Regions from separate parts of the Senimuribacter intestinalis genome, predicted to be linked through region 1. Evidence: riboswitches for the same ligand, from Rfam matches in the RefSeq annotation. Region 1 holds a riboswitch; the other holds the start of a gene.
The links. A riboswitch is a leader RNA that binds a small molecule or an ion and turns the genes downstream of it on or off. The one in region 1 is predicted to bind thiamine pyrophosphate.
Positions count from the first base shown of each region.

Region 2: another riboswitch for thiamine pyrophosphate. It lies ahead of thiT (energy-coupled thiamine transporter ThiT); the one in region 1 lies ahead of thiC (phosphomethylpyrimidine synthase ThiC).

Region 1 covers NZ_CALPCF010000002.1:104,976-108,481, reverse strand. Annotated here, with positions in the region: gene NFR88_RS02495 (MurR/RpiR family transcriptional regulator) at 1-426, opposite strand, end outside; gene thiC (phosphomethylpyrimidine synthase ThiC) at 646-1,950, opposite strand; TPP riboswitch at 2,035-2,144, opposite strand; gene NFR88_RS02485 (vitamin B12-dependent ribonucleotide reductase) at 2,260-3,506, opposite strand, start outside.
Region 2 covers NZ_CALPCF010000019.1:4,371-7,876, forward strand. Annotated here, with positions in the region: gene NFR88_RS13325 (enoyl-CoA hydratase-related protein) at 1-563, opposite strand, end outside; gene thiT (energy-coupled thiamine transporter ThiT) at 620-1,270, opposite strand; TPP riboswitch at 1,322-1,433, opposite strand; gene NFR88_RS13335 (thiamine diphosphokinase) at 1,478-2,095, opposite strand; gene NFR88_RS13340 (DUF975 family protein) at 2,177-2,938, shown strand; gene NFR88_RS13345 (ATPase) at 3,046-3,506, shown strand, end outside.

The DNA.
Region 1 (3,506 bases):
TATACCATTTCTCTCAAAAATACTTTCCAAATTTTCCTGCATGTTATGCAACATTTGTTCATATAAGTTTTCCGATAAAATGATAGAACGCTTTTTGTCAAACCGTTTGTATGGGGGCATACTGTTCACGCCTCCATTATGCTTGATGTCCTCCTTCATAAAATCAACAATAAAACTCTGCATATCACTGTACCCGGTGAATCCCAGTTTTTTCGCCGTTCTTATGACAGATGCATCACTGGTTCCAATTAATCTTCCTAGTTCTAGCGCCGAGGTCAGACAAACATTATAATAATGCTCGGAAATATACTCGGCAATTTTACTTTCCGTTGCGGTCAGCTTTGCTTTTTTAATTCTGGAATCAATTCCCTTATTCATAGAAGCTCCTGTAGTGTATACAACAAAATATCGATAAATTGTTTTCATCGTCAGTATAAATTCTGTCGTGTTTGTTGTAAATATAAAAATTCAAAATTTTTAAACTCTATATTTTTATAGTATTTTCCCCATTTAATCTCAAAAACACGCATCCTTTGCTCTTATATTATTTCACTTATTCGGATATTCAATCGTTTTGTAGCGGTTGTAGTGCAACAAAAAACAGCCACTCCACGGTGACTGTTTTTCTAACTTTAATTCTTTTAATTACAATATATCAATATGCTCTCCTGCCAGTGCCTTGTTCATACTGCGCACAGCGCAGAATTTTCCGCACATGGAGCAGGTATCCTCATGCTCTGGTTTTCGTTCTTCACGGATTGCCTTCGCTGTTTCCGGGTCAATGGCACATGCCCACTGTGCCTCCCAATCCAGTTCTCGTCTTGCATCCGCCATGCGGTCGTCCATTTCACGAGCGCCGCGAACGCCCTTTGCGATATCCCCTGCGTGGGCTGCGATTTTGGAAGCGATAATCCCCTGTTTTACGTCTTCCACGTTTGGCAGAGCTAAGTGCTCTGCTGGAGTTACATAGCAGAGAAAAGCTGCGCCGGAAGCTGCTGCGATAGCCCCGCCGATAGCAGAGGTAATATGATCGTAACCCGGGGCAATATCTGTAACAATCGGACCCAGCACATAAAATGGTGCGCCGCTGCAGATGGTCTGTTGCAGCTTCATATTCGCCGCAATCTGATCCATCGGCATATGTCCAGGTCCTTCTACCATTACCTGCACATCTTTTTCCCAGGCACGCTTTGTCAGTTCACCCAGACGCACCAGCTCTTCAATCTGGCAGACATCGGATCCATCGGCAAGACAGCCTGGACGGCAGGCATCTCCCAGAGAAATAGTTACGTCGTACTCTCTACAGATATCCAAAATTTCATCAAAGTACTCGTAAAACGGGTTTTCCTCACCGGTCATAGTCATCCATGCAAAGACCAGAGAGCCGCCGCGGGAAACAATATTCATCTTCCGCTTATGCTTTTTGATCTGATCGATGGTCTTTCGGGTAATGCCGCAGTGCAGCGTTACAAAATCCACGCCGTCTTCTGCGTGCAGTCTCACTACATCGATAAAATCTTTCGCAGTCAGCGTATCCAGATCCCGCTGGTAATGAATCACGCTGTCATAGATCGGCACCGTTCCAATCATGGCAGGGCATTCCGCTGTCAGTTTGCGGCGAAAAGGAATTGTATCTCCGTGAGAAGATAAATCCATGATGGCATGGGCGCCCATATGAACCGCCGCCATGACCTTTTCCAACTCTACGTTCATATCCTTGCAGTCTCTGGAGACACCCAGGTTTACGTTTATTTTCGTCTGCAGCATAGAACCGACTCCCTCCGGATCGATACATTTGTGATTTTTATTGGCGCAAATCGCCACTTTGCCAGACGCCACAAGAGGCATCAGTTCCTCGTTCGTCATGCGCTCTTTCTTTGCTACAATTTCAAGTTCAGGCGTCACGATACCTTTGCGTGCAGCTTCCATCTGTGTTGCATATGCTCTCATTTTCGTTTTTCCTCCTTACGTATCTTCGGACATCTGCAGCCGCCGCAAAAAAACAAACTGCCAATGTCCCCGCAGGTCCATTGGCAGTAAATCGTCCATATTTCCCTACGTTGGCATTATCCAAATCAGGTTGCAGGTCGAAGCAGTATCAGCTCCCTCTCAGCCCATTACTATGAGCTCCCTTTTTTATATTTATATATTTATCTTAGCACTGTATCTTACAAATTGCAAGAAATTCTTTACAATCTGATGCGGTGGCACGCGACTGCGGTATGCGTTACGCAGCTCGCCATCCGCAAGACGCATTTATCAGCCGCACTTAGAAAATCCACAGTTTCTGCAGATCACACAGCCGCCTTCATGTTCCACTACACTTCCGCATTCCGGGCAAGCATGAATCTCACTGGCAGATGCTGGTACTTTCTGGCTCTGCTGTGCAGGTACTGCTGCAGCAGTTGGTGCTGCCGACGCTGCGGTTTCACCTGACTGTTCCTCAATAATCTTAGAAACTTTCATAATCACCCTTGCGATAGCGTCTGGACAGGATGTGCAGCCCATACCCTGCTGTCTGATGGTAGACGGACATCTGATTCCCTTCAGCTGATCATAAACTTCCTGAATAGAGATACCGCTGCGCAGCGCTACCGATACCAATCTCGCTGTAGCTTCGCTCTGGCTTGGGCAGCCGCCGGCTTTTCCCGTACTGGTAAACACTTCGCAAATGCCGTTTTCGTCGTAGTTGGTCGTCACATAAAGGCTTCCGCAGCCGATTTTCATCTTTTCTGTAAAGCCGCGGGTTACGTCAGGACGCGGACGCGGTTCGATATGACCGTAGCGTTCCTCCTGGCAGGTCGGGCAAGCTGCCGCAGTCTGCGCAGATGCACCTTCTCTGTTTACCTTGCCGATATTAAGTACCTGCTCTTCTCTGCTGCCGTCACGATAAATAGTCACACCCTTGCAGCCTTCTTTGTATGCCAGAAGATATGCCTCTCGCACTTCGTTTCTGGTGGCTTCCTTAGGGAAGTTTACAGTCTTTGAAACGGCGTTGTCCGTATGGCGCTGGAAAGCTGCCTGCATTTTAATGTGGTCAATCGGCTTGATATCGTGTGAGCAAACGAAAACATCGCGCACTTCCTGCGGGATTTCCTCACAGTGAGCGATAGTTCCCTCTGATGCAATTCTGCGAAGCAGTCTATCACTATAAAGCCCCAGTTCTTTCAATTTCTCTGTTAGAACCGGATTCACCTCAATCATCTCTGTGCCATCCATAATATTGCGGATAAATGCGTAGGCGAAGACTGGTTCTACACCGGAAGAACATCCGCCGATGATAGAAAGCGTACCGGTCGGAGCAATGGTAGTCACCGTCGCATTTCTCATAGCCGCCCCATCCTTTAAAGTGCTGACCGAGAATAACGGGAAAGTTCCGCGCTTTGCTGCCAGCTTACTGCTTGCCGCATGACCTGCTGTATTGATATACCCCATGACTCTTTCAGCAAGCTCCACAGCTTCATCAGAATTATATGGAATACCCAGCATTAAAAGAGCATCTGCCC
Region 2 (3,506 bases), on a different contig from region 1:
GCAATTAATTCCTCAGGTGCGGAGATTTTCTCAACCAAACCGATTCTATACGCTTCAGAAGCAGGAATCATTTCAGCGGTCATAATCAGGTATTTTGCCATGCCTTTGCCGACCAGTCTAGCAAGTCTTTGGGTGCCACCAAATCCCGGAATAATGCCAAGACCAACTTCCGGCTGACCGAATTTGGCTTTTTCTGAGGCGATTCTGATGTCACATGCCATGGCGAGTTCGCAGCCACCGCCGAGAGCAAATCCGTTGACTGCAGCGATTACAGGCTTTTCGATGTTTTCAATCAGGTTCATTACTTTGTGACCCATAATCATCATCTGGCGACCTTCCAAGGCAGTGAGCTGGTGCATCTGCGCAATATCAGCGCCTGCAACAAAGGCTTTGCCTTCGCCAGTTAAAATAACTGCCAGAACGTCTTTATCTGTTTCAATTTTGGTGAAAGCGTCATAAAGCTCAGTAAGTACATCCATGTTCAGCGCGTTCATTGCTTTCGGTCTGTTAATGGTAACGTAAGCAATATTTTCTTTTATTTCGTATTTGATGTTCTCGTACATGTTTTTTCTCCTTCTTACATATATAGAAAAATAGTCCTTGTTAATAATATAACACTTTATAAGCTCTTTTTCAACCCTTCAAAAGCGTTCTTCACAGGAGAAAGTGAAATAATTATCAATGTCAGGATTCCTTCAGCGGCAAGATAGGTGAAATTATACCATAAAGACCAAGTAACCGCGTTAAATCCTTCAGGTGCATAGCTGCCGAAGAAGACAATGCCGGAGAGGGCTGCACAGATATAACGCACGAAGAGTCCCAGCACGTAGCCTTTTGCAAGACCGTTTTTCTTATCCTTAAATACGCCGGCAAGTCCCAGAGCGCCAAAAGCGAAGGGATAATCCACAAGAAGCTGCACGGGGTGAATGACGTAAGGGCTGAACAGCAGATTCAAAAGTCCCACGACAAAGCCACAGATGACGCCTCGGCGGGTCCCCAGAAAATAGCCGCAGAGGGCGAGGGGAAGCATGGAAAATACCGTAACCGTTCCGCCAAATGGCATTTCAAAGAGTTTCAGCTGTCCAAGCCCCAGTGCCAGCGCAGCGAGCAGGGCGGAAATCGTCAGTGCCTTTGCATCAGGCTTTTGTGATTTGTTTTCCCGTTCTTCCTTGGACGGAATTAGAATTAAAGCAAAAAATACGACAATCACGGCGATGATGACGACGTGACCAATGGTGGATTCAAAGAATCCCTGCATGTTTTTGAACATAAAAATACCTCCATCTTGTAAATGATTGGAGGGGAACTGAACCTGGCATATGTGATATAATCAATGCTTCCCTACGGCAGTACTAACTGCATCAGGTGTTGAGGGTCTGGCTGCGCCCGCAGGCTGACAGTCATTCTCAGCAAAAGCTCCCCTAGCGAATACAATAATAAGGATAGTGCGATTTTTCCATTTTGTCAATGGTTAATTTTACAGGTCTTTGGACAGAATAATGAGAAGCATGCCGTCCGTAAAAGAAACTGTAGCAGAATCACAGATAATTTCATTGCTAACACCTAAAGTGGTTTTATTCGTCAGGTGGTGATTCGTTAGTGGATATTTGACACCGCGGAGGGTGACATTTTTTGCATCGTCTCCGTAGCTGATAATACCCAGATAGGTATAGGCGTTTTTTGGAACCGTGTAAGTGCCGGGCGCAACCATAAAGAGGTAATTTTGTCCATCAATAAGGCTAAGACGAATGGTTGTGCCGCAAAATTTTGCAAGCATGCCGATATTGCCCATGGTATGGTCAAAGCGGCCTCCAAGCCCGCCGAGGAGGGTAATATCTTTATAACCTTTGGAAACTGCCAGATCAATGGCAGCTTCGCTATCGGTCATATCCTTTTCCATGGGAAGCTTGATGACATCGCCGGAAGGTACGTTCATGGAATCGTAGTCGCCGATGAGAAAGTCAGGAGAAAGCCCCAGTTTTTGGGCAATAAGCAGGCCGCCGTCGGCACAGATAATCTTATTAAACTCAGAAAAATCAAGGGTCAGACTATCTGTGTGTTCAAGGTGTGAAGTAATAATTAAGGTTTTTTCCATAGGAATTCTCCGATTTCAATTGTATTTATTCTACAGATATTATATAATATTTTTATCGAGTTTAAAATAAGGAGTTTTTATATGTACAATATTATTGTAAGAGAAACCAGTTCTGAAATTCGTGCTATTGCGCGCAGCTCTCTGAAAGGCTGCTGGCCTCAGGTGGCAATCGGTGTGTTTTTGTACTATGTAATGACAATGACAATTCCGGTTATTTTAGGCTATCTAATGCCTTTTGCATCCTACAATTACTATAATACGTTTTTTGAACAATCCATTAGTCTTTCTTATGTAGCCAGACTGTATAATCTAGTGCTGACCGGCGCCTTTGAGCTGGGACTTTGCAGTTTTATGATTGGATTTTTCCGCAGAAAGGAAAGCAATCCAGCAGGCATTTTCAATGGATTTGAGAACTTTCCAAAGGCTTTTTGCCTGTTTGTCGTACAGAATATCTTCATTGCCCTGTGGGCGTTGCTTTTGGTAGTTCCAGGAATTATTGCGGCAATTCGTTACAGTCAGGCATTCTATGTTCTTGCTGATCATCCAGACAAGGGCGTTATGGAATGTATCGAGGAGAGCAAACGTATGATGAATGGCAACAAGGGCAAGTTTTTCTGCCTGATGCTGTCCTTTATCGGCTGGGCAATTCTGGCCGCAATTCCGAGCGCATTTATGCCAATAATTCCTGGCATAGTTGGCGAAATTATTGATTTGGTATATTCTATTCCAGTTTTCTTTATGCTGACATATCTTTACGTCACACGAGTGGTATTTTACGATTTAGCCAGTGGTCATCTGGTTGCAAAGTCAGAGCCTTCGCCGGAAGATAGCTATTACTTCTAATAATGATTATAAAGAGCGCTTTCTTAGGAAGGCGCTTTTTCAGTTGGAACAAGTGACAAGGGTTCCTTCATATGATAGAGAATCAGAAATAGATTGGAGGAATTACATTGTCTATCATACGTCACTATTTCCCTGGCAATAATACGCCAGAGGGATTTTTCTCTTACTACGGATACATTCTTGGACAGCGTGAGGCAAGCCGTATCGTTTGCATTAAAGGCGGTCCCGGCACAGGAAAATCTACTTTTTTAAAGAAGGTGGGCAAAAGACTTTCGGAAGCGGGGGAAAGTGTAGATTTTCTGCATTGCTCTGCAGACGATAATTCCCTGGACGGAATCATTCTGCCAGATAGAAAAATCGCTTTTGTGGACGGTACCAGCCCTCATGTTATAGATCCCATTACGCCGGGAGCTGTTGATTACATCATTAACTTCGGAGAATTCTGGAACGACAAGAAAATCGCAGACTGCAAGGAGGACATCATCCGCTATAACGAAGAATGCTCCGGATGGTACAAAATCGCTTATAATTATCTGGCGGCAGCAAAGAAAATTTACGATAGCATGGC